Regions from separate parts of the Pseudomonas sp. GW821-FHT07E12 genome, predicted to be linked through region 3. Evidence: riboswitches for the same ligand, from Rfam matches in the RefSeq annotation. Region 3 holds a riboswitch; each other region holds the start of a gene.
What was found. Region 3 has a riboswitch for cobalamin ahead of metE (5-methyltetrahydropteroyltriglutamate--homocysteine S-methyltransferase). Riboswitches for the same ligand answer to the same signal wherever they lie in the genome.

Region 1 (7,879 bases), on a different contig from region 3:
AACAACCGCACCAGGATGCCGCGCCGCGCCAACGCATCGTGCAGATCAGCCGCACCCTCACTCCGACACCATTGGAAGAAGGCGGTCCCCGCACTCGGCACCAGACCGTGCCGCCGCAGCACCTGCGCGAGTGCCTCGGACGCGTCATGCAGCCGCGGAATCGCCTGCCGTTGCCAGACCCGATCAGCCAACGCCTGCCGCAGCGCCCAACGCGAAGGCCCACTCAACGTCCACGGACCGAGCCGCTCGCGCAGCGCTTCAAGCAACGACGAGGCCGCGCAGACGAAGCCCGCACGCGCACCGGCCATGCCGAAGAACTTTCCGACCGAGCGCAACACCACCAGCCCGTCGCGCTGCGTGTACGCGCAGAGGCTGTACTGCGGTGTCGCATCCATGAAGGCCTCGTCCACCAGCAGCCAACCACCACGTGTGGCCAACTGCGCGTGCAAGGCCAACAACGTCTGTACCTCGAAGCGATCGCCCCCCGGGTTGTTCGGATGGATCAACACCACGACGTCGAATTCCGCCACGCGTGCGAGCAGTTGCTCGGCCGGCAACACCTGCACCTCGTGCCCCGCCCGCCGCCAGGCATGCGCATGCTCGGCATAACCCGGCGCGATCACCCCAACCCGTGACGGCGCCCGCAGCAACGGCAAGGCCTGGATTGCCGCTTGCGAACCGGCCACCGGCAGCAGTGCCGGCGCATCGTAGTAGGCGCACGCAGCGTCCAGCAGACCGTCCTCGTCTTCGGGCAGGCGATGCCACGCAGTCGCCGGCACCGGCGGTATCGGCCAGGGGAACGGGCTGATCCCGGTCGAAAGATCGAGCCAATGCTCGACCGGGATGCCGAAGCGTTGTGCGGCGCGCAACAGCTTGCCGCCGTGCTCCAGCATCATCCCGCCTCCGGCGTGGCGCGCCAGACCGCTGGCTGAGCGACATCGGCATTTTTGTCAATGCCGACATATTCGCCATCGCCGCTCAGGTGCAGCATGTGGGCACATCCCAAGGAACCGCCAGCATGTCCACCCATCGTTTTGCTCCGTTGCTGATCCTCGCCCTGGCTGCCACGCCGCTGCTCGCCAGTGCCGCCCCGAAGACCGCCCAGCAGGAACTGATGGCCAAGTGTTCGGCGCAGAACAAGGGCAAGACCGGTGAGGACTACAAGTCCTCGCAGAAAGCCTGCCTGAGCGGCGGCAAGACCGACAGCAACGCCAAGGTGTCGCCGCAGCAGCGCATGAAGGACTGCAATGCCGAGGCCGCCACCAAGAAGCTCACCGGCGATGCCCGCAAGACCTTCATGAGCGGTTGCCTGAAAACCCACTGACGGCACCGACCTCATCGCATGCTCCCGGCGGCCCACGCCGCCAGCAGCAGCAACCAGCCCCCCACGCCGCCGCGCACCAGCCACAGCGCGCGGCGGATGCTGGACGCATCGGGCCGATCGCCCTCGCCCAGCGCGGGACGTGACTGCCACTGCCCGTGGTACGGCGCCGCGCCGCCCAGCGCGACCCGCAGCGCACCGGCGCCTGCTGCCATCACCGGGCCTGCGTTCGGGCTCTTCCAGATCGGTCCCTGGGCACGCCAACAACGCAGCGCGGTGTGCGTGTGTCCCAGCAATGCATAGGTCAACGCGGTCAATCGCGCCGGAATGAAGTTCAGTACGTCGTCGATACGCGCCGCCGCCCAGCCGAACCGGAGCAGGCGCGGCGTGCGATAGCCCCACATCGCATCGAGCGTATTCGCCAACCGGTACAGCACCGCGCCCGGCGCGCCCAGCAACACACCCCAGAACAACGCGGCAAACACCGCGTCGCTGCCATTTTCCAAGACCGATTCGGTGGCGGCAGCGGCCACCTGGGTGGCATCGAGCGTGGCGGTGTCACGGCTGACGATGCGTCCCACTGCAATGCGCGCGGTCGGCAGATCATCTGCCTCCAGCGCACGTGCCACCGGCAACGCGTGTTCGCCCAGGCTGCGCAGCCCCAGCGCGAAGTACAGCGTCACTGCGACGAAGCCGGCACCGGCCCACGGCGACCAGCGCCACAACATCCACTGCATCGCCGTCGCCAACAGCACCCACGGCAACACCGCCAGACACCACGCCAGCAGGCCGGCGCGACGTCGATCGCGATAGCAATGCGCTTCAAACCAGTTCGCCCAGCGCCCGAACAACACCAACGGGTGCGCACGACGCGGCTCGCCCAGCAGCACGTCCAACGCGACCGCCAGCCACGCGATCGCCATCGTGCTCAGAGCTCGATGCCCTTCTGCGCCATGATCCCGGCCTTGAACGCATGCTTGATCACGCGCATCTCGGTCACGGTATCGGCGGCTTCGACCAACGCATCCGGTGCGCCACGCCCGGTGATGACGACATGCTGGCGCGGCGGACGCGCAGCCAATGCAGCGAGTACGTCATCGAGCGGCACGTACTCCTTGGCCAGCACGATGTTGAGTTCGTCCAGCAATACGAAGTCGTAGCCCGGATCGGCCAGCATCCGCTTGCACAGCGCCCACGCCGCCATCGACACCTCGATGTCACGACTGCGGTCCTGGGTTTCCCAGGTGAAGCCCTCACCCATCACGTGGTAGTCCACCTGCCCGGGGAAGCAACGGAAGAACGCTTCCTCGCCGGTCGAATAACTGCCCTTGATGAACTGCACCACGCCGCAGCGCAGGCCATGCCCGAGCGAGCGCGCCAACATGCCGAACCCGGAGGAACTCTTGCCCTTGCCATTGCCGGTGTTGACCACCAGCACACCCCGGTCGATGGTCGCCCGCGCGATGCGCCGGTCCACCAGTTCCTTCTGCCGCTGCGAACGCTCGCGGTAGTAGGCGTCGTCACGTTCGGGTTTGCTCATCTCACGATCACCTGGCAACGGCTAGACGACGCGCGGCGAAAATCCTCGCCAACACGCCATGCAACACCAATCCCACGGCCAGATAGCAGGCCGTGGTGCGTACGAACAACGGACCCCACTTCCATGCGCGGGCGAGGTACTCGGCCATGTGCGGATCGGTGTAGCGGCCGCCAAGCCAGTAGAAAGCGCCGTTGGATATCAGGAACGACAACGCGGCGGCGGCGACGCCGACCACCCACGCCAACCCCAGCGGACCGAAGCTATTGCCCAGCCGTGGCGCGATTGCGCGACCGGCATACCAGAGCACGCCATAGGCCACCGGCAACAGCGCATAGGCGGCGGTGACGCAGAAATCGCTGACGCCGGCCAGCTCGATCGCGGCCCAGTCCACCGCGAACGCCAATGCCAGCAGCACCGCGAACTGCCAGTGCCGACGCAGATACAGCCCGCCCAGGAAGAACACCGCCATCGACGCATCCGGCAGGTGCAGCCAGTCGCCGACGTGATTGAAGCGGGTGGCCACCATCACCACCATCAGCACGATGAACAGGCCGGTTTCTGCGGGGCGCGACAGGGGTTTCATCGACGAGGCTCTCCTGAAGAAGGAACGGGATTTCCGAGGGCCTGGGAGCTTGTGGGAGGGACTTCAGTCCCGACGCTTTCCGGGCAAACCCCGTCGGGGCTGAAGCCCCTCCCACAACATCGCGCCATCACTCCGCCGGATGGTAGCGCAAGGTCAACTGGTAATTACGACCGGGTTGCGCGTACCAGGCAGCGGTCTCGTACTGGTGATCGAACACGTTGTTCGCGCTCAGTGCCACGCTCCAGTCGCTGCTGACCTCATAGCCCACGCGCAGGTCGAGCAGGCCGTAGCCACCCAGGCGCGTGGTGTTGGCCAGGTCGTCGTAACGCGCGCCGGAGGCGAACACACTGCCGCCCACCGAGAACGCACCGAAGCGGCGATCGGCATCGATCCGGCCGGTCTGGCGCGCGCGCCGTGGCAGCCAGTTGCCGTGATAGGTGTCGCCGTCGGCCTTCGGATCCATCCAGGTCAGACGCGTGCGCAGCGTCCAGCCGGCCAGCGTGGTGTCGTAACCGGCCTCGACACCGCCGATGCGCGCCTTGTCGATGTTGTTGGGCTGTCCGAACGGATGCGTCGCGTCCACCAGCGAGGAGTCGTAGGCGATCAGGTCGTCGACGCGGGTCTGGTAGGTGTTGAGCGTCCAGGTACCCCAGTCGTACTCACCGCGCAGGCCCAGCTCGAGGCTGCGCGAATTTTCCGGCTTCAGGTTCGGATTCCCATAGCCCGGGTAGTACAGCTCGTTGTAGGTCGGCGCCTTGAACGCGGTGCCGTAACTGGCGGTCAGGCGCAGGTGCTCGGCGAAGTTCCAGCCCCACAGCAGGCTGCCGGTGTTCTTGCCACCGAACTGGCTGTTGTCGTCATGACGCACGCTGGCCTGCAGCGACTGCGCACCGAAGCTCTGCTGCCACTGTGCGAACGCGCCACGATTGATGCGCTGATCCTCGTCGTAGGTCTCGCTGCTGGCGATACGGTCGCGCTGCCAGTCCAGGCCCAGCGACAGCAGGCCCGGGCCGGCATCGACGTCAGCCTGCAGCGAGCCGAGCGAGCGGCGGGTATCGAAGGTCGAAACGTAGGTGCCGTCGTAGTAGGCGTCGCTCAGATCCTGGCTGGCGCCGACGCTGGCGGTGAGCTTGAGCGCATCGGTCGGTGCATAGCGCACGCGGCCACCGACCACCTGCTGCACGCCCTTGGCGAGATTGCCGCCGTAGATCGTGCCGTCGTACTCGTTGCGGCTGTCGGCGCGCAGCGCCTGCACGTCGGCATCCCACTCGCGATTGAAGCGCCAGCCGCCCTGCACGCTCAGCGAATCGTTGCGATAACCGTCGCGATCCGGGTCGTAGGCACTGCTGGCGGTGTTGAGATAAGCGTTGATGCCATCGGTCTCGTCGTGCACTGCATTGACCGAGTACCAGCCGCCGTGCTCGCTGAGGTCGCTCTGGCTTTGCCCGGCAAGACCGGCGGTATAGCGGCGCGCGTTGTCGCTGCCGACGCCGACGCTGAAGGTCGGCGTGAACGCCCCCTTCGGACGCCGGGTGAAGATCTGCACCACGCCGCCGATCGCCTCCGAGCCGTACAGGCTGGAGAACGGCCCGCGCACGATTTCCACACGCTCGATCTGCTCGACCGGGATGTCCTGCAGCGCCGCACCACCCGCCGTGGCCGAGCCGATGCGCACGCCATCGACCAGCACCAGCACGTGATCGGACTCGGTGCCGCGCAGGAACAGCGACGTGGTCTTGCCCGGACCGCCATTGTTGGCGATCGACACACCCAGCTCACCGCGCAACAGGTCCGGCAGCGAGGTGACCTGACGACGCTCGATCTCGGCGCGGTCGATCACGGTCACCGGCGCCAGGGTCTGGTCCTGGGTCTGCGCGGTACGGGTGGCGGTGACCACGACCTGGTCGAGGTCGTTGACATCGGCGGCGACGGCCGGGGCGACGATCGAGGACAGCGCCAACGCAAGCACAGCGCGGCGTGGGGAAACAGTGGGGAACAGCGACATCGTGAGGTGGCTCCTGCTACCGCGCCTTCCCGCGCGGACGGTGGGTAAAGCCGGCGAACGGGCAGCAGGACGATGGCGCAGGACACAGCGCGCCAAGGTCACGCCCACCGCGCGCCGGGTCGATCCTGTGGCCGGTCTCCGGGCTCGCGAGCGAAGGCTTGCGCCCTCCGTCCCACGCCTTCCCATGCCCGAAGGCACAGTGGCATTACCTGCGGAACGTGTACTCGCCCACCGTTGCGGGGGCAGCTCCGGAATTGCCAGCCAACACGGCTGACGCACCGGATTCCCGTTTAAACCCTCGATACACCGACGGTCACCTTCAGGGGCGCGCATGGTAGCAGGAAGCCAGCGGGCCTGAATGGCAGCAGGCCGGAGGGCACTCCCCGGACCGGAGGGCAGCCGACTTACCCAGCGCTGATCGCTCCAATATCGGCCGAAGCCGAATCAGCCTCCACAGCAAGGCATCGCTGTTGCTGTTGCTGTTGCTGTGGCCGTTGCCGTTGCCGTTGCCGTTGCTTGTGATTTTGCTGTTGCGTTTCGCCTTTGACTTACCGGGGCCCCTGCCGCAGCGGCGGAGACGACGGGAAAAACCCGAAGGGCGACGCACATGGATGTGCGTCGTTTTCTGCCGCGACAGGAAGTCGCGTCAGAAAATCCCTTCGACTCCGCGAACCCGTAGCGCAGCGGAGGGCGCGTAGGCCGGGGTGTGCTTTCTTTTGGTTACTTTTCTTTGCACAAGCAAAGAACAAGTGACTCGCTCCGAAGGAGCGAAAGCCTTTGCTGTTGCTGTTGCCGTTACTTCAAACCCAAGAAGCAACGTCCATGGATCTTCGATCCCCGGCCATCGGACAGAACCCGATGGCGCTCAGCGCCGCGCGAGCCAGTGGCTCGCCAGCAGCGGCGCCTCACCCCCGCCTTCGCGGGGACGACAGTTGATGGATGGCGTGGAAGACATTGGATCCCCCCCTACAGTCACAACACCGCACACCCAAGCCCCACCACTAAGAACTGAAATAAGCCTCGGCAATAGCCCCGTGCAACTCCCCAAGTCGCACCTGGATCTCATCCATGAACACCGTAGGCTCATTGGCCGCCAACCACACCGGATCCGCATTGCGGATCATCCCCGACACCCGCATCAACGCCCGCTCAGCCTGCGGTCGCGGCGGCATGCTCGGCAGGATGCTCGCCGCCCGGCTCAAACAGAACTGCACACTGCGCGGAAACTCGTTGTTCTGCAGCAGGAAGCGCAACGCCTGCTCATCAGTGACCCGCTGACGCACATGCCGGCGGTACATCTGGTACGCAGCCAGCGCGCGCAGCGCGTTCATCCACTGCATGTTCTGGTAGGCCTCGCGATCGTCCGGCTGGCGCGGCGTGATCAGGCCCGAGGCGGCCGCATCGATGATGCGCGTGGTCATGTCGGCCTGCTCGATCGCCGTGCCCAGGCGCATGAACTGGAAACCGATATCGCGGCTGACGTTGGCGGTCAGCAATCCGGACACCTTCAGGCAGGCATCGGTGATCCGCCCGAGAAACTCCATCCGGTAACGCCGGCCAATGCTGCGCTCGCCTTCCGCACCGATGTGCAGGTGCAGGTCATTGACTGCTTCCCACGCCTCCTGCGGCAGGGTGTCGCGAATGCCGCGCAGGATCTCGCGCGCCTGATCGATCGAGCTGCGCAGCGAGGACGGGTTGCGCTCGTCCAGCAGCAGGAAGCGCACCACGTCGGTATCGGCGACATCATCGCCGGCATTCGGGAACAACTCGTTGAAGATCTCGTCGGCACCGACCGTATCGATCATCGGCCGCCAGGCGAAACGCACCGAGCGTGGCAGGTCCAGCTGCAGCAGACTGCCCACGCTCACCAGCCGCGCGGTGTTCTCGGCCCGGCGCAGGTAACGACTGAACCAGTACAGATTGTTGGCGACGCGGGAGAGCATCAGGCCATGTCCTCGTCCAGATCGACCACCCAGGTGTCCTTGGCGCCACCGCCCTGCGAGGAATTCACCACCAGCGAACCTTCCTGCATCGCCACCCGGGTCAGCCCGCCGGTGGTCACGTAGGTGTCCTCGCGCGAGAGGATGAACGGGCGCAGGTCCAGATGTCGCGGCGCCGGGCCGTCCTCGGTGACGATCGGCGCGGTCGACAGGTTCAGGGTCGGCTGCGCCATGTAGTTGCGCGGGTCGGCCTCGATCAGCTTGCGGAACTGCTCGCGCTGGCGCTTGGTCGAGCGCGGCCCGATCAACATGCCGTAGCCACCGGACTCGTTGGCCGGCTTCACCACCAGTTCCTCCAGGTGCTCGAGCACGTACTGCCGGTCCTTGTCGTCGTGGCACAGGTAGCTGGGCACGTTCGGCAGGATCGGCTCCTGGTCGAGGTAGTACTTGATCATCTGCGGCACGTAGGCGAACACCACCTTGTCGTCGG
Region 2 (7,879 bases), on a different contig from region 3:
CTTCATCAACGGTCTGTACAACGAATGCCTGATCGCCGCCGATGCTGCCGGTGTGCCGGTACCGCTGGCCGCGCGCGAGAAGGCGCTGCTGACGCTGCTGCAGCCGGGTTCGGATCTGAAGGCATCGATGCTGCGCGACCTGGAAGCCGGCCAGCCGGTGGAAGCCGTGCAGATCATCGGCGACATGCTGGCGCGGGTGCGCGAGACCGGGCGCAATGCACCGTGGCTGATGGCCGCCAATGTGCATCTGCAGGCGTATCAGCTGGCGCGCTAGGAAAGCGGCTTCTTTGTAGGAGCGACTTTAGTCGCGATGAAGCTTTACCAGGAAAGCCTCATCGCGACTAAAGTCGCTCCTACCACGGCAGCCATCAGGGCTTGGCCAGCGGCGTCACCGGCGTCGGCTTGCCGTCCGGACCGAGCGCGATCATCACGAAGTGCCCGCGCGTGCACAGCTCACGCTTGCCGCTGAGCAGGTCCTCGGCGATCAACTCCACTTCCACACGCATCGAGCTACGGCCGACCTCGACCACGCGCCCGATCGTCTCCACCATCTGGCCGAGCCGGATCGGCAGTTTGAAATCGACCTGATCCGAACGCGCAGTCACCACGGTGCGACGCGAGTAGCGCGCTGCTGCCAGGAAGGCGGCTTTGTCCATCCACGCCAGCGCCTGGCCGCCGAACAACGTGCCCATGTGATTGGTGTCGTTGGGAAAGACGATGGCCGCCATCCGCACTTCGGTGGGGGGCGTCTGTTCTGGAGTGTCCATGGAGTTCGCCTTGACGGTGGAGTGGATGAACTGATCGTGGAGCCGGAGAGGAGGATTCTGCTCTTGCCAATCCCTGATCCCGAATCCTCAATCCCGGCTTCTCACAAGCTCCCGCGTACCGCCGCCTCGACCTGCGCCGGCGACTGGAAGCCCGGCAGGCGCGCGACTTCGGCGCCGTCCTTGAACAGGGCCAGCGTCGGCGTCTGGCGCAGGCCCAGGTCGCGGAAGAAATCCTCGCCGATGTCTTCCATCTTCACCTTCAACAGGATCACGCCGTTGGCGGCTTCACTGGTGGCGAACTTGTTCAGCGACACATCCAGCATGCGGCAGCCCGGGCAGTTGTCCTTGTTGAAGTCCACCAGCAGGCGCGAGTGGGCCGCGAGTGCGGCGGTGTAGTCGTCAGGCGACGTGGCGGTAATGGTCTGCATGTTCATGTGTGTCGTCATTGTCGGGGCAGGTGGCGAGCACCTGCGAAATCCAGCCGTCGATGGCGGCGGCGTCGCGCTCGCCATGCGGCATCTGTTCGATCAAAAGGCGCGGGAACGGGCTGGCGAAGAAACCGGCGATGCGATGCACCGCCCCGCAGAAATACTCCTCGCCCCACTGCGTCTCGCCGGTACCGAACACCGCCACCCGCGTCGGCTTGCCGACCGCCTCCACCAGTTCGGCGATGAAACGCTTCATCTCCGAAGGCGTGCGACCGGCATTGTCGGTCCACGAGCCGAGCAGGAACAGCTCGTAATCCGATGGCGGCAACGGCGCGTCAGCCAGCGACTGCACATCGGTCTCGATCCAATCCAGCACATGACCTGCCGCCTCGCAGCGCGCGCGTACCTGCCGCGCTACGTCGCGCGTGTTGCCGCTGAGCGAGGTAAGGGCCAGCAGGATACGCATAAGGCAGAGATTGGGGATTCGGGATTGGGGATTGGGGATTCGTGAAAGCGGATTCCGGGAGGCGTGATGCACTGCTTTTGCCAATCCCGAATCCCCAATCCCCAATCCCGGCTCCTCACAGATCGTCGAATCCGTTGTCGGAATTGGTCTTCTTGTAGCTGGCGTTGCGCATCTCGAAGAAGTCGGTCTTGGTCTCGGTGAAGTTGTCAGCGTAGGCCTTGATCCACGGCATCACGTTGTCGGTGGTGTCCGAGTACAGCTTCTCGATGCCGAGCATGCCGGACATCTTGTTGGCGCGGTACTTCACGTAGCGGATCATCTCGTCCACATCGATGCCGTCGATGCCGTCGAGCACTTCGCCGGTCCACTGCGTTTCCAGCTCGATCGCGTGCGTGAACGCCTTGTGCACGTAGTCGGTCAGCTCGTTGGTCTGCAGCTCCGGGTTCTCGCCGACGATGGCGCGGATCACCTCGCTGATGAACTTGGTGTGGGCCAGTTCGTCGCGGTTGATGAAGCTGATGATCTTGCCGGTGCCGGTCATCCGGTTCTGGCGCACCAGATTGTAGAAGTAGGCGAAGCCGGAATAGAAGTTGATGCCTTCCAGGATCGAGGACTGGATCAGCGAGCGCAGCAAGGTCTCGGCGGTCTTGTCGCGCATGAAGTCGTTGTAGGACTCCATGATCGGCGCGTTGCGCTTGAGGATCGTCGGGTGGGTGCGCGCGATCTCGAACACGCGGTTCTGGTTGGCCAGGTCAGTGATCGAGGCCAGCACGTAGCTGTAGCTCTCGTTGTGGATCACTTCCTGCTGGCCGATGATCGCGGCATTGGCATGCGCGGCCGGGTCGGTGATGTATTCGGCGACGTTGTAGATGAAGCGCGTCTGCGGCGAATCCAGCGTGGCGAGCAGGCCGATGATCGAGTCATACGCGTTCTTCTCGCGTGCCGACAGCTCGCCGTACTGGCGCGCGTCGATCTTCATGTCGACCTCGTCCGGGATCCAGAAGTTGGTCGATAGCTCCTTGTAGGCCCGGTAGAACGACGGGTACGGGATGTCGTTCCAGTTCAGGATGCCGGAAGTCTGCCCGTTGATGATGCCGGTCGAACGGTTCGGGTTGCGCGGCTCAAGGATCTTGATGCGGTCGAGCGGGGTTGCCATGTGTACTTCTCGTGTTTCAGGTTGCGCGCGGCGACTGGAGGAAAGCCCCCCTGAGTCAGGGGGGCGCGCCGAAGGCGCGGGGGTATGGAAGCAACGTGATGCAGGGTCCACGGTTCGCAACGCGAACCGTGGAAGCGAAAGCGCGAATGCGCTTTAGCTGCTGCACCACTCGCACTCGGCGATGTCGATGTCGTTGGAGCGCACGTAGTACGTGGTCTTCAGGCCTTCGCGCCAGGCGGTCATGTGCAGGTCCAGCAAGGTGCTGGCGCGGATGGTGCTGGGCACGTAGAAGTTGAAGCTGATCGACTGGTCGACGTGGCGCTGGCGGCGCGCGTTCTGGCGCACCGAGGCGAACTGGTCGACCTTGTAGGCGCCCTTCTCGTAGTACGGCCAGGTTTCCAGCGACAGGCCCGGCGCGGCGACCGGACGACGGAAGTCCTTCTTCTCCTCGTAGTAGAACGCCGAGTAGATCGGGTCGATCGAGGCGGTGGAGCCGGCGATCTGTGCGGTGCTCATGTTCGGCGCGACCGCCATCAGCCAACCGTTGCGCACGCCGTTCACGCTGACCTGCGCGGCGAGGTTCAACCACTGCGGGCTGTTGTACTCGCGATCGCGGAAGTAGGCGCCGTTGTGCCAGTCGCTGCCCGGGAAGGCGCTGTAGGTGCCCTTCTCCCGCGCCAGCTCCATGCTGGCCTGGATGGTCAGGTAGTTGATCCGCTCATACAGCGAGTCGCTGTAGTCCTCGGCGTCCTTCGAACCCCAGTGGATCGCCTTCTGCGCCAGCAGGTGGTGCCAGCCGAAGGTACCCAGGCCGATGGCGCGGTACTTGCGGTTGGTGATCGTGGCCTGCGGCACCGGCAGATCGTTGAGATCGATCACGTTGTCGAGCATGCGCACCTGGATCGGGATCAGGCGCTCGAGCACGTCGGTGATCAGGTCGCCCTGGTCCTCCTGCGGCAGCACCGCGCGGCCGAGGTTGATCGAGGACAGGTTGCAGACCACAAAGTCGCCGGCCTGCTTGGTGGTGACGATCTGATTGCCCGAAATGATCTCCTGCATCATGCGCGTGGGGCTCATGTTCTGCAGGATCTCGGTGCACAGGTTCGACGAATACACCATGCCGGCGTGCTTGTTCGGGTTCTTCCGGTTGACTTCGTCGCGGTAGAACATGAACGGGTTGCCGGTCTCCAGCTGGCTGACCATCAGCCGCTTGAAGATGTCGATCGCCTTGATCGTCTTGCGGCCGATGCGCTCGTCGGCGACCACTTCCTCGTAGTGCTTGCGGAAGCTGCCGTTCGGGTCGCCCTTCTTCTCGTCGAAGAAGTCCTGCAGGTACCAGCCCTTCACGCGCTTCACTTCGTGCGGGTCGAACAGGTACCAGTCGCCGCGACGCTCGACCGCTTCCATGAACAGGTCGGGGATGCACACCGAGGTGAACACGTCGTGCGCGCGCAGGCGCTGGTCGCCGTTGTTCAGGCGCAGGTCCAGGAACGCTTCGATGTCGCGGTGCCAGACGTCCAGGTAGACCGCGACCGCGCCCTTGCGCTGGCCGAGCTGGTCCACCGACACGGCGGTGTTGTTGAGCTGCTTGATCCACGGCACCACGCCGCCGGACGAATTGGCCACGCCGCGGATCGCCGAACCGGACGAACGCACGTAACCCATGTACGCGCCGACGCCGCCGCCACCCTTGGAGACGCGGGCGATGTCGGTGTTGGAGTCGTAGATGCCCTGCAGGCTGTCATCGACGGTGTCGATGAAGCAGCTCGACAGCTGGCCGCCGACCTTGCCGGCGTTCTGCAGCGTCGGCGTGGCCACGGTCATGTACAGGTTGGACAGCGCCCAGTAGGCCTCGCCGACCAGCTGCATGCGGCGCTCGCGCCCACCCTTGCCGGTGCCGCCCTCGTTCTGCATCAGGTACAGCGCGATGGTCAGCCAACGCTCCTGCGGCAGCTCGAACACGCCGCGCGAGGTGTCGGTGGCCAGGTAACGCGTGGCCAGCAGGTACAGGCCGTTGTAGGCGAACAGCTTGTCGCGCTCCGGCTCGATCATGCGGCCGGCTTCCTGCAGCTCTTCCTTGGAATAGCTGCGCAGGATGTCGTTGGAATAGACGTTGCGGTCGGCCAGGCTTTCCTGCAGGCCGACGAACGAGCCGTACTTCTGGCTGGCGTCGTAGAAGCGGTTGCGGCTGGCGCGCTTGTACAGGCGGCGCAGGTACAGACGCGCGGCGAAGAATTCCCAGTCCGGCGCGGTCAGGTCCACGCGCGCTTCGGCCTCGCGGATCAGCATGTCGACCAGGTCGTCGGCGTTGACGCTGTCCTTGCGGTCGATGAAGCCGAACACCACGCGCTTGTAATCGGCCGCATCCAGATGCGGGAACTCGGCGTGGATGGAATCGATCGCGCGCTCCAGGCGCGCGAGGTCAAACGGAATACGGCGGTTGCCGGCTTCCTTGGTGATCCAGGTGGAGACGCTGGATTCGTCGAGAGTCTGAACGGGCATTACGGCAGCTTGAGGAGGCGGAGGAACTACGTCCGCGGGATCGGGGGTGGTATCGGCAACGGCGGGGATGACGACGCTGGCCGGGGTAACGGGGGCGGACTGCGAAGGGGTAGCCGCCGCGGCGGCAAGGGTGTCATTCGTGCTCATGCGTCCTCCTGTGGGTGCACCAACCTCGCTCTTCGCAGGCGAGGCGGGCCATGACGCCGGAGTACGACGGCGGTGTCGCGAGGGCCGCAGCGCGCGCAGGCCACAGGCCCACGGGCAGCTCCCGCTTCACCGGCCATCCCCCTCCGGGGACGCCACGGCCGGCACCGCGCGAGGTGCATGCGCGCGGCTGTCGGCAGGTCTTCGGACTGATGGGTACGGTCGGCACGGGGCCGACCACCTTGGCCGTCGCTTCCCAGGACCCTGTCCCAGTGCATTGACGACGTCGTTCCCAATCACCGCTGCGGGGCAGTACCGGAGTGGCCCGAACAGGCGTCACCGGCTTCCCTCTTCGCCTCCACCCCTGGTTGGGGGTAGGGCGACCGACGGACCCAAGATAGTGGGGTCATAGACGGTGGTCAACACAAAATGATGGGCAATTTCGGAAAGCCTTGCTGGGCAATGAAAAAGTCTCGACGCCTTCTTCACACGCTTCGAGGGACGTCCAAAACGGTTGCGCAGTCAAGTTGGAAATGACGTGGCGCGGACCGGAAATTCACAGTCCGTTGGCGTGCCCGCGCGATCGCTACTCCCAATGCACCGCGGTCAGCGCCTGGTGCAAGCGCGTCATCGCCGCGCCCGCGCCGAACGGCGGCTTGCGCGGCGGGTCGTAGACCTCCGGGCGGGTGCCGCTGACCATCAGGTCCATCGCCACGCAGCGGCCGTTGCGCACGCTGCGGTAGCCCTCGACCTGCAGGAAATGGCTCATCGCCGCATCGCCGGCCCGGAAGTGGGCGAAGGCCACGCCGCCGATTTCGACCTGATCGGGCAGGCCCTGCGCTTGCGGCGGTGCTTCCAGGCAGCGCTCGACCTCGCGCATGCTGCCGCTGCTGCCGATCCGCAACTCGGCGGCGGTGAGATCGTTGGAGCCGTCCAGCACCAGCGCCGCCAGCGCCTTGCCCTCGCTGTCACCGGGGGCGAAGGCCTTCCAGCCGTCGGTGTCGAGGTATTTGCGGTCGAAGTCGTGTTTGAGCTCGGTGTCGGGCACCGGCATCAGCTGCAGGCCGATCGCCTCGTCGGCGAACACCGGGGTCGGCCCGGCAGGCTGACGCGGCGGCGGTACCGACGCGACGGCGGCGCTGCTGGTGACCGGCGCAGCCGTCTGCTCGCAGCCACCCAACATCAGCCCGACAAGAACACAGAAGGCAGGCAGTATCAGGCGGTTCGGCATGCTGGCGGGCTCGGTCGTTCGGCGCCGCTCATGCTGCTCCCGCCAAGGTGAACGCCGCTCCACGAAAATGCGGCAACAGAAAGTGTGGGCATATGCTCATGCCCGTGCGCCATTGGCGACGGTCTGGGCGCGGCAACGAGGATGAATGGAGGACTGTCTCCCTTCCCCCTCTTCATATAGACCGCCACGCATGACCCAGCTGCCCGATCCCCCCGGACATCCGCCTCTCGACGCCGATCAGGAAGACCGGCACTGGGCCGATCTGCTTTCGCCCTCCCGGCGCAGGCTGCTGCTCGACGCCGGACTGGTCGGAGCCGGCTTGGCAACGGTGGCCACGCCAGCCTTGGCCACCGTCGCGACGCCTGCCACGCAACACGCATTGCCTGCCGGATTGGCGACCGATCGGAGTGGACTGCTGCTACCGATCAAAGGCCCCGGACAGAGCCCGTGGGGTCTACAGACCGCGTCGCAACCGACCACCCGTCCACCCAGCGTGCGCCCGGACGAGAACACGCTGCCGACGAGGCCACGCGCCTACACCGACGTCAAGAGTTACCACGCGCATATCTATTTCGACGACGACAACTACGAGAAGGCCGCGCAGATCCGGCGCTGGGCGGCCGAACGCTTCCCGGTCGAACTGGGCGACTGGAACCTGGAGCCGCGCGGCCCGCACGTCACGCCCTCGTTCTATTTCGGCTTCACCAACGAACTGCTGCCGATCCTGGTGCCGTGGCTGCAACTCAACAGCCTCGGCCTGACCATCCTGCTGCATCCCAATACCGGTGACCCGCGCTCGGATCATCTGTATTACGCGCTGTGGGTGAATCGCTCGCAGCCGGTCAATGCCTACGCGTGGCGCCGTTTCGTGGACGGCGGCGGCGGTGATGTGGAGCAGATCAATCCGAACGTGGTGCCGACGGTGCCGCTGGAGACCTGAGTATGGCCAAGGTCGCCCCTCTCCGACTGACCTCATTGCTCGTGTGAGTCAGGGGACGCTCTCGACAAGCGTTCCCACATCGAAGTTCCTACTGTGCGAACTACGGCTACTGATGATGACTTCATGCGATCGAAACTCGCGCTCGCTGCCGCATCTGGCAACGAAGTAGTAAGGCGTTGGTCCCGGGCCTGCAACCACCATCATCGCTGTAGAAAACTCAGCAGGGACATCCCGCATCGACGACT
Region 3 (7,879 bases):
GCCGACCAGTACACCGTCATCGGTGCCGGCCGCGCCACGTCGCCGTAGATGATCGGCGGCTTGACGCAACGCGAGCCGTAGCTCTGCACCCAGCCAAGCTTGGTGAAGGCGAAGCCGTCGAGCTGCTCGCCGAAGTATTCGACCATGTCGTTGCGCTCGAATTCGCCGTGCACCAGCACGTCCAGCCCGATCCGCTCCTGCTCGCGCACGCAGCGCTGGGTCTGCGCACGCAGGAACGCGTCGTACTCGCTCGCATCGAGCCGACCCGACTTGAACTGCGCGCGTGCTTCGCGCACTTCGTGGGTCTGCGGGAACGAACCGATCGTGGTGGTGGGATAGGCAGGCAGTTGCAGTGCCTGCTGCTGAGCGACGGCGCGCTGCGGATACGGACCGGCACGACGCGCAGCATCCGGGCCGAGCATGGCGAGCCGGCGCTCCACCTCGGGGCGATGCACGCGCGGCGACTGGCGACGCGATTCCAGCGCCTGGCGCGCCTGCGCCAATCCGGTTTCGGCCGAGGTACGGCCGTCGAGCGCATCGGCCAGCGTGCGCAGCTCGCCGAGCTTCTGCCGGGCAAACGACAGCCAGCTGCGCAGTTCGGCATCCAGGCTCTTTTCCTGCTCCAGATCCACCGGCACGTGCAGCAGCGAGCACGACGGCGCCAGCCACAGCTTGTCGGCGCCGACGTGGCCCTGCGCGTAGCGGGCCAGGATCAGCGCGTTGTCCAGCGCGGTGCGCCATACGTTGCGGCCGTTGACCAGGCCGGCGGAAAGCACGCGTCCGGCCGGCAGCACCTTGAGTACCGCGTCGAGTTGCTCGGTGCCGCGCACCAGATCCAGGTGCAGACCCTCCACCGGCAACGTGGCGGCCAGTTCGAGGTTGTCGCCCAGCGCGCCGAAATAGGTCGCCAGCAGCAACTGCGGACGCGCACCGGTGGCGAGCGTGGCGTAGGCATCGTGCACGGCCTGCTGCCAGCGCGGGTCGAGGTCGAGCGCCAGCACCGGCTCGTCCAACTGGACCCACTCGGCGCCGGCGACGTGCAGTCGCTCAAGCAGTTCGGCATAGACCGGCAGCAGGCGTGGCAGCAGGGCGAGACGATCGCTGCCGTCCACGCTCTTGGACAGCCACAGGAAGCTCACCGGCCCGGGCAGCACCGGCCGGGTGCGGATGCCCAGCTCCAAGGCTTCCTGGAACTCGGCGACCGGCTTGTCGCCACGCAGGCGGAAGCTCTGATCGGCATGCAGTTCCGGCACCAGGTAGTGGTAGTTGGTGTCGAACCACTTGGTCATCTCCAGCGCGTGCAGGTCGATGCCGTTGCGCTGCACGCCACGCGCCATCGCGAAGTAGCCGGCCAGCGGATCGGCATCGGTGAGCGCGCGATAGCGCTCGGGGATGGCATCGAACAGCACTGCCGTATCGAGCACGTGGTCGTACAGGCTGAAGTCGTTGCTCGGCGGCACATCGACACCGGCCTCGGCCTGCAGCCGCCAGTGCCGCGCACGCAGTTCGCGTGCGTTGTCCTGCAGTTGCGCGGCGCTGCTCTGGCCCTGCCAGTGGCTTTCCAGCGCGCGCTTGAGCTCACGCCGCGCACCGATGCGCGGGAAGCCCAGGTTGGTCACGATCGTCATGTTGTTTTCCTCATTGCGTCATTGGGCATTGAGGAACGAAGGAACCGCGCGTCGTGCATCCGTGCCCGCCACGCCAGCGACCTTCGCCCCCGCGGGCGAACCGGCGCCAGCGGGCACGACGGACGGCGTCCGCAACGCATGCGTACGCACGTCCGGCCGCTCCCCGCGGAGCGCCAGGTCGAAACGAAGGACGGTCGTGTCCTCCGGCCCAGGCCGGTATTCGGGCTGATGGACGCGCCGTGCATGCGCACGGGGGCCTAATGCCCGCCGCTTCCCAAGCCTTGAGGGCTCAGTGCTGTTGGCGGGGGTCGTTTCCATTCACCGCTGCGGGGCAGCTCCGGAATGGCGGCAGGGCCGCTTCACCGGATTCCCGTTTAAATACATCGCTTCATCCGAATGAAGCGATGTATACCTTGGCGGCGCACATGGTGGGCGTTCGGGGGCGGGGCGTCAAGCGGGTGGGGTGGGATTTGAGGGGACTGTTCGCGGGGTTTGTCCGCTGTCGTCTCGGCGGAAAGGGGATCCGGTGCTTTCCGCGGTATCCCTCTACCGTCGTCCCCGCGTAGGCGGGGACCCAGTGACTTCCGCACCATCTCATCGTCATCTCACTATCGTCATCCCCGCGAATGCGGGAAGCGCTTTTCAGCAGCCGAAGGCTGATCATCCATGGACGTTGCTTCTTGGGTTTGACGTTGGGGCGACGACAGCAACTGCAACTGCAACAGCAAAGGCTTTCGCTCCTTCGGAGCGAGTCACTTGTTCTTTGCTTGTGCAAAGAAAAGTAACCAAAAGAAGCGCTTTACAGCAGCCGAATGGCTGATCAAGCACACCCCGGCCTACGCGCCCTTCGCTTCGCTACGGGTCCGCGGAGCCGACGGGATTTTCTGACGCGGCATCCATGCCGCGGCAGAAAACGACGCACATCCATGTGCGTCGCCCTTCGGGTTTTTCCCGCCGTCTCCGCCGCTGCGGCAGGGGCCCCGGAAGAGCCAACGGCAAGAGCAAAAATCAACCGCAACAGCGAAGGCAAAATCACGAGCAATAGCAACAGCAACAATCGTTGCTATCGCCATCGCACGCCCCCAGGCTCGTGCGAGTTTGTGACTTAGAACCGGTACTCGACGTTCGCCGAGGCCATGTTGGTGCTCAGGTCGACGCCGAGCTTCTTGGCGTCGTAGTGGTCGTAGGCCAGGCCGGCGCTCAGGTGGTCGGTGAAGTTGTAGCCGGCGCCGGCGCCGGCGTACCAGGAGACCTTGTCGAGATCGTGGCGCTCGGCGGTCAGTTCGTCGTTGCTCAGGCCGTGGCCCTGCCAGCCGTACACGCCGCCGCGAACGCTGGCGTACCACTTCGGGCCGAAGGCGAAGCGCTGGTTCATGCCGACCGTCCAGCCGTGCAGCTGGCTCTTGTCGCCGACGACCGATTGGTTGTTGAACAGGTTCTTGGCCTTGATGTTGCCCAGGTCGTTGTAGCCAACCTCGAAGCCCACCGCCAACCAGGGGAACAGCCCCCAGCGGTAGCCGCCGCCGACGCTGTAGCCGGTGTCGCCGCCATCGTAGCTGCCCTTCTTGATCTCGGTGCGGCCGGCGTTGCCGCCGACGAACCAGCCCGCGTTGTCGGCACTCTGTGCGAAGACGTCGGGAGTCAATGACAGGCCTGCTACGGAGAGGATCAGTGCGATGGCCGACTTGTTCATAAATAATTCCTTGCTTGGGAGAGAGGGAGCGATGCAGGCGTTGACCGGCAAGCGGTCCGACGCGGCGGCGCAGAAATACGCAGCAAGGGTTAGTTTTTTCTAAGCTCACGAACCTGAAAAGCGAAGCTCACGAATCACTCGCGTCATCGATATGACGCATTTTTTGCGCTTTTTCCCCGAAGAAGTGGCCTTCAATGGCATGTGCAGCGGCATGGACTGGCACCTGAACGGAGTGGTGGTCGCGGCTCAGTGGATGCTCGACGTGGTGGTGTCAATCAGGAAAGTCAGTTGAGGAAGCAAGGCGCTCTGTTCGAGCGCGAGAGATCTTGTGGGAGAGACTCTGGGTGGCCTCGGGCCATCAGTCCCGATGGGCTTTATCGGTAAAGCGTCGGGACTGATGGCCCGAGGCCACCCAGAGTCCCTCCTACAAAAGGCGGGTTTTACCCGAGTCCTTCCCACATGAGATTGGCTGTACCGGGCTTTCCTTCACAAAGGGCCCACCATGTCGGAAAGCCAGATGACTTCAGAACGGCTCGCTCGTCCAGATCAAGTGCGAACGCGGCCAAAAGAAAACCCGGCCGGAGCCGGGTTTTCTTCTCGAGCAGATTGAACCGGCGGGTCGTGCCAGGCTCAGGTGCCCGGGTTGAACGACAGCGTGCGGCGCGTGGTGACCGGCGCGGCGACAGGCTCGAACTTCCAGCGCTTGATCGCGTTGAGTGCTTCGCGGTCGAACACGCGCGCCGGGGTCGATCGCAGCACGCGTGAGCTGGTGACCGAGCCATCGGTGCCGACCGTGATTTCCACCAGTACCTCGCCAGCAGTGCCGGCACGCAGGGCTTCGGGTGGATAGCGCGGCGCCGGGGTGCTGATCGGGCGCAGCGTCTGTGCTGCCGGCGCGGCCGCCGTGGTCGCTGGCTTGGCCGGTGCCTGCTGGGCAGCGGCACGCTGCTCGGCTTCGCGTCGGGCGGCGGCCTGGCGTTCGGTCTCGGCAGCCTGCTGACGGGCGGCTTCCTGCTGGGCGGCGATCTGCTGTGCTGCGGCCGCTTCCTTGGCCTGCTGCTCGGACAGCCGCTTCTGTTCGGCCTGCTGTTGGGTCTTCTGCTCGGTTTCCCGCTTGACCCGATCGCTTTCCTGCGCGCTGCGGTTGGCTGCGTTCTGGATGCCGTTGGCCACGCCGGCCTTCAGGCGTGGCAGCGCCGGCGCCTTGGGATCGACCCGCTCGATCAACGCCACCAGGCGTTGCGCTTCGGGGAATTCCTCGCGGCCGATGCTCTGCTCGGCGGCGATCAGTGTGTACGGCAGCAGGTCGGTCAGCGCGCTGCTGACGGCAGCGTCGCCGGGCTGCTTGTCGCGCAACGCCAGGTAGTACTCGACGGCGTTGTTGCCGGCCGGCGCGTACATGCGGTTGTCGCGCAAGGCCTGGGTGGCAGCTTCGCGCAGTTGCTCCACCGACAGCGTCGTGACCTCGGACGACTGCGCGGCATCGGCCGGCGCGGTCGTGGCCGGTGCGGCGGCAGGCGTCGCCGCCGGTGCGCTGGCGGCATCGGCGGGCGTTTCGGCCGCCGGCTTGTCGCCTTGTCCGGAGCAGGCGCTCAGGCCCGCCAGAAAAAGCAGTGGTACGAGTCGCGGCACAGCCCCTCGTGCCTTACGGCCCATCTTCAGATCCGACATGTTTTCCCCCTTGACCCCATTGCGATTGAACGGCAGCGGCTTGGACCGTCACCGGCTTCTCCCGGAACTGGCGACAGGCCTCGCAATCTAGCATCGACAGACGCGGGTCGGGCAGACCGGCGTGCATCCATCGCGGAAAAATCTGTGACCCAAGCCACGTCAGTGGGCGTCGTCGCGCCCACGCGCGGGAGCCGCCATCAGCCGGTCGGTCCAGGCGATGCCGATCGCCGACAGGATGAAGACGCAGTGGATGATGGTCTGCCACAGCACACCCGGCTCGGTCAGGGTGGCGCAACTGACCTGGGCGACCTGGCCGGCGGTCTTGCTCAGCACTTCCGGCGTGCACAGCGGCATGCCGCCAAGCGCGCCGGCGGCGATGAAGGTCTTCAGCAGGTGGATCGAGGAGATGCCGATGATCGCCATCGCCAGCTTCACCTTCAGCACCGAGGCGTTGACGTGGCTCAACCATTCCGGCTGGTCCGGGTGGCCTTCCAGGCCCAGCCGCGAGACGAAGGTCTCGTAGCCGCCGACGATCACCATCATCAACAGGTTGGAGATCATCACCACGTCGATCAGGCCGAGCACGATCAGCATGATCTGCTGCTCGCCCAGGCTCGGCGCCTCGTGGATCAGGTGCCACAGCTCCTTGCCGAACAGGAATACGTAGACGCCCTGGGCGAGGATCAGGCCCAGATACAGCGGCAACTGCAGCCAGCGCGAGGCGAAGATCAGGGCGGGAACGGGCGAAAGCTTCTGGGGCGACGGCATCGGAAGGCGGCATGACAGGGGGAGCCGCAGGGTAGCCGCGTGTCCTCGCGCTGCCAAGCGTGTCAACTGGCGCCATAATCCGCCGTCCCATCACCTCTGGCCGCCATGGCACACCCGCTGAGCACGACCGAAGTGTTCCTGATCGCGATGGCGATCATCGTCTCCATCCCGTATCTGGTGTGGCGGTTGGCGCGCACCGATTACTACGCGCCACTGGTGGTGGTGCAGATCATCGCCGGCATCCTGCTCGGGCCGGGGCTGCTCGGCAAGGCGTTCCCGGACTACTACCGGTTCGTGTTCAACCCGGACGTGATCAAGACGCTCAACGGCCTGGCGTGGTGGTCGGTGATGCTGTTCGTGATGATCGCCGGGATCGAGCTGGACCTGCGCAAGGCGTGGCGCAACCGGATCGAAACCGGCGTCACCGCGGGATTGGCGCTGAGCGTGCCGCTGCTGGCCGGCGCGGTGGTCGCGGTCGGCATGCTCGGTTTTGCCGGCTGGCGCGGCGATGCCGGCCGGCCGTGGCAGTTCGTGCTCGGCATCGGCATGGCCTGTGCGGTGACGGCGCTGCCGATCCTGATCCTGCTGATGGAAAAACTCGCGCTGCTGCGCACGCCACTGGGCCAGCGCATCCTGCGCTACGCCAGCCTGGACGACATCGCGATCTGGGGCGTGCTGGCGCTGGTGTTGCTGGACTGGGAGCGGATCGGCCGGCAGGCGACGTTCCTGGCGGTGTTCGCGCTGGCCTGCGTCGGCTTCCGCGCGCTGATGCGGGCCGTGCCCGAGCGCGACCGCTGGTACCTGGCGCTGATCTGGCTGGCGCTGTGCGCGTTTGGCGCGGACTGGTCGGGCCTGCACTTCATGGTCGGCGCGTTCCTGGCCGGTGTGGTGATGGATGCGGAATGGTTCGAGCAGCAGGCCTTGGACATGCTGCGCCATCACGTGCTGCTGGTGATGATGCCGGTGTTCTTCCTCAGCACCGGCCTGAAGACTGACTGGTCGGTCGGCGGTGCGGCGGTATTCGTGGTCGCGGCGGCGCTGCTGGTCGCGTCGGTGCTCGGCAAGCTGGCCGGTGTGCGTCTGGCCGGGCGTTTGCTGGGCTGGCCACCAGGAGAAGCCTCGCTGATCGGCTGGCTGCTGCAGACCAAGGCGCTGATCATGATCATTTTCGCCAACGTGCTGCTCGACAAGCAGATCATCACCAGCCCGACCTTCACCGCGCTGCTGCTGATGGCGGTAGCCAGCACGATGCTGACCGTTCCACTGGTAAGCCCGAAGTTGCGCGCGTTGCAGCCGCCATCGTAGAGCGGAGCCTGTGTGGGGTAGAGCGTTGGTGTGGCAAAACGCTGTGTTGCCGTGGTCGTACGCCGGCTTGGCCTACCATCGGCGTTCCTGTTCGCCGCGCAGCCGCGTCGGCATCAAACCCACATCGGAGCTGCCATGATCGACCTGTACTACTGGCCCACGCCGAACGGCCACAAGATCACCCTGTTCCTGGAAGAGGCCGGGCTGGATTACACGATCAAGCCGGTCAACATCGGTGCCGGCGACCAGTTCAAGCCGGGGTTCCTGGCGTTCTCGCCGAACAACAAGATGCCGGCGATCATCGATCACCAACCGGCCGATGGCGGCGCGCCGATCAGCGTGTTCGAGTCCGGTGCGATCCTGCTGTACCTGGCCAACAAGACCGGCCGTTTCTTCGGCGCGGATGTGCGCGAGAAGGTCGCGGTCAACCAATGGCTGATGTGGCAGATGGGCGGACTGGGACCGATGACCGGCCAGTACGGCCACTTCAACGTCTACGCACCGGAAAAGATCCCGTACGCGATCGAGCGCTACACCAACGAGGTCAAGCGCCTGCTGGGCGTGCTCGACGGCCAGCTGCAGAAGCATGCGTTCGTCGCCGGCGACAGCTACAGCATCGCCGACATGGCGATCTATCCGTGGATCAATGCCTATGACCGCGCTCCGCTGGACATGACGCCCTATCCGCACGTACAGCGTTGGCAGGCTGAGATTGCTGCGCGTCCGGCGACGGCGCGCGCCTACGCGCTCAGGGAGCAAGTCAACCCCAACGCCGGCAAGCCGCTGAGCGATGAGGAGCGCAAACACCTGTTCG

Region 1: it holds a riboswitch for cobalamin, as region 3 does, so the genes downstream of both, btuB (TonB-dependent vitamin B12 receptor) here and metE (5-methyltetrahydropteroyltriglutamate--homocysteine S-methyltransferase) in region 3, are expected to answer to the same signal.
Region 2: it holds a riboswitch for cobalamin, as region 3 does, so the genes downstream of both, AC3WJE_RS06100 (ribonucleoside-diphosphate reductase subunit alpha) here and metE (5-methyltetrahydropteroyltriglutamate--homocysteine S-methyltransferase) in region 3, are expected to answer to the same signal.

The regions. Positions count from the first base shown of each region.
Region 1 is NZ_JBYSVX010000038.1:17,390-25,268, forward strand. Features, by position in the region: partial or broken gene cobD (threonine-phosphate decarboxylase CobD) at 1-896, opposite strand, end outside; gene AC3WJE_RS17565 (PsiF family protein) at 1,019-1,324, shown strand; gene cbiB (adenosylcobinamide-phosphate synthase CbiB) at 1,336-2,253, opposite strand; gene cobO (cob(I)yrinic acid a,c-diamide adenosyltransferase) at 2,250-2,861, opposite strand; gene AC3WJE_RS17580 (hypothetical protein) at 2,869-3,444, opposite strand; gene btuB (TonB-dependent vitamin B12 receptor) at 3,572-5,449, opposite strand; cobalamin riboswitch at 5,562-5,786, opposite strand; gene AC3WJE_RS17590 (alpha-E domain-containing protein) at 6,451-7,392, opposite strand; gene AC3WJE_RS17595 (circularly permuted type 2 ATP-grasp protein) at 7,392-7,879, opposite strand, start outside.
Region 2 is NZ_JBYSVX010000006.1:100,854-108,732, forward strand. Features, by position in the region: gene panE (2-dehydropantoate 2-reductase) at 1-274, shown strand, start outside; gene AC3WJE_RS06080 (acyl-CoA thioesterase) at 369-767, opposite strand; gene AC3WJE_RS06085 (thioredoxin family protein) at 869-1,195, opposite strand; gene AC3WJE_RS06090 (flavodoxin) at 1,167-1,661, opposite strand; gene AC3WJE_RS06095 (ribonucleotide-diphosphate reductase subunit beta) at 1,777-2,817, opposite strand; gene AC3WJE_RS06100 (ribonucleoside-diphosphate reductase subunit alpha) at 2,971-5,319, opposite strand; cobalamin riboswitch at 5,642-5,866, opposite strand; gene AC3WJE_RS06105 (hypothetical protein) at 6,050-6,694, opposite strand; gene AC3WJE_RS06110 (DOPA 4,5-dioxygenase family protein) at 6,885-7,634, shown strand; gene AC3WJE_RS06115 (hypothetical protein) at 7,683-7,879, opposite strand, start outside.
Region 3 is NZ_JBYSVX010000049.1:16,138-24,016, reverse strand. Features, by position in the region: gene metE (5-methyltetrahydropteroyltriglutamate--homocysteine S-methyltransferase) at 1-1,628, opposite strand, end outside; cobalamin riboswitch at 1,823-2,059, opposite strand; gene AC3WJE_RS19375 (porin family protein) at 2,734-3,321, opposite strand; gene AC3WJE_RS19370 (hypothetical protein) at 3,473-3,613, shown strand; gene AC3WJE_RS19365 (energy transducer TonB) at 3,952-4,953, opposite strand; gene AC3WJE_RS19360 (TIGR00645 family protein) at 5,152-5,760, opposite strand; gene AC3WJE_RS19355 (cation:proton antiporter) at 5,866-7,065, shown strand; gene AC3WJE_RS19350 (glutathione binding-like protein) at 7,201-7,879, shown strand, end outside.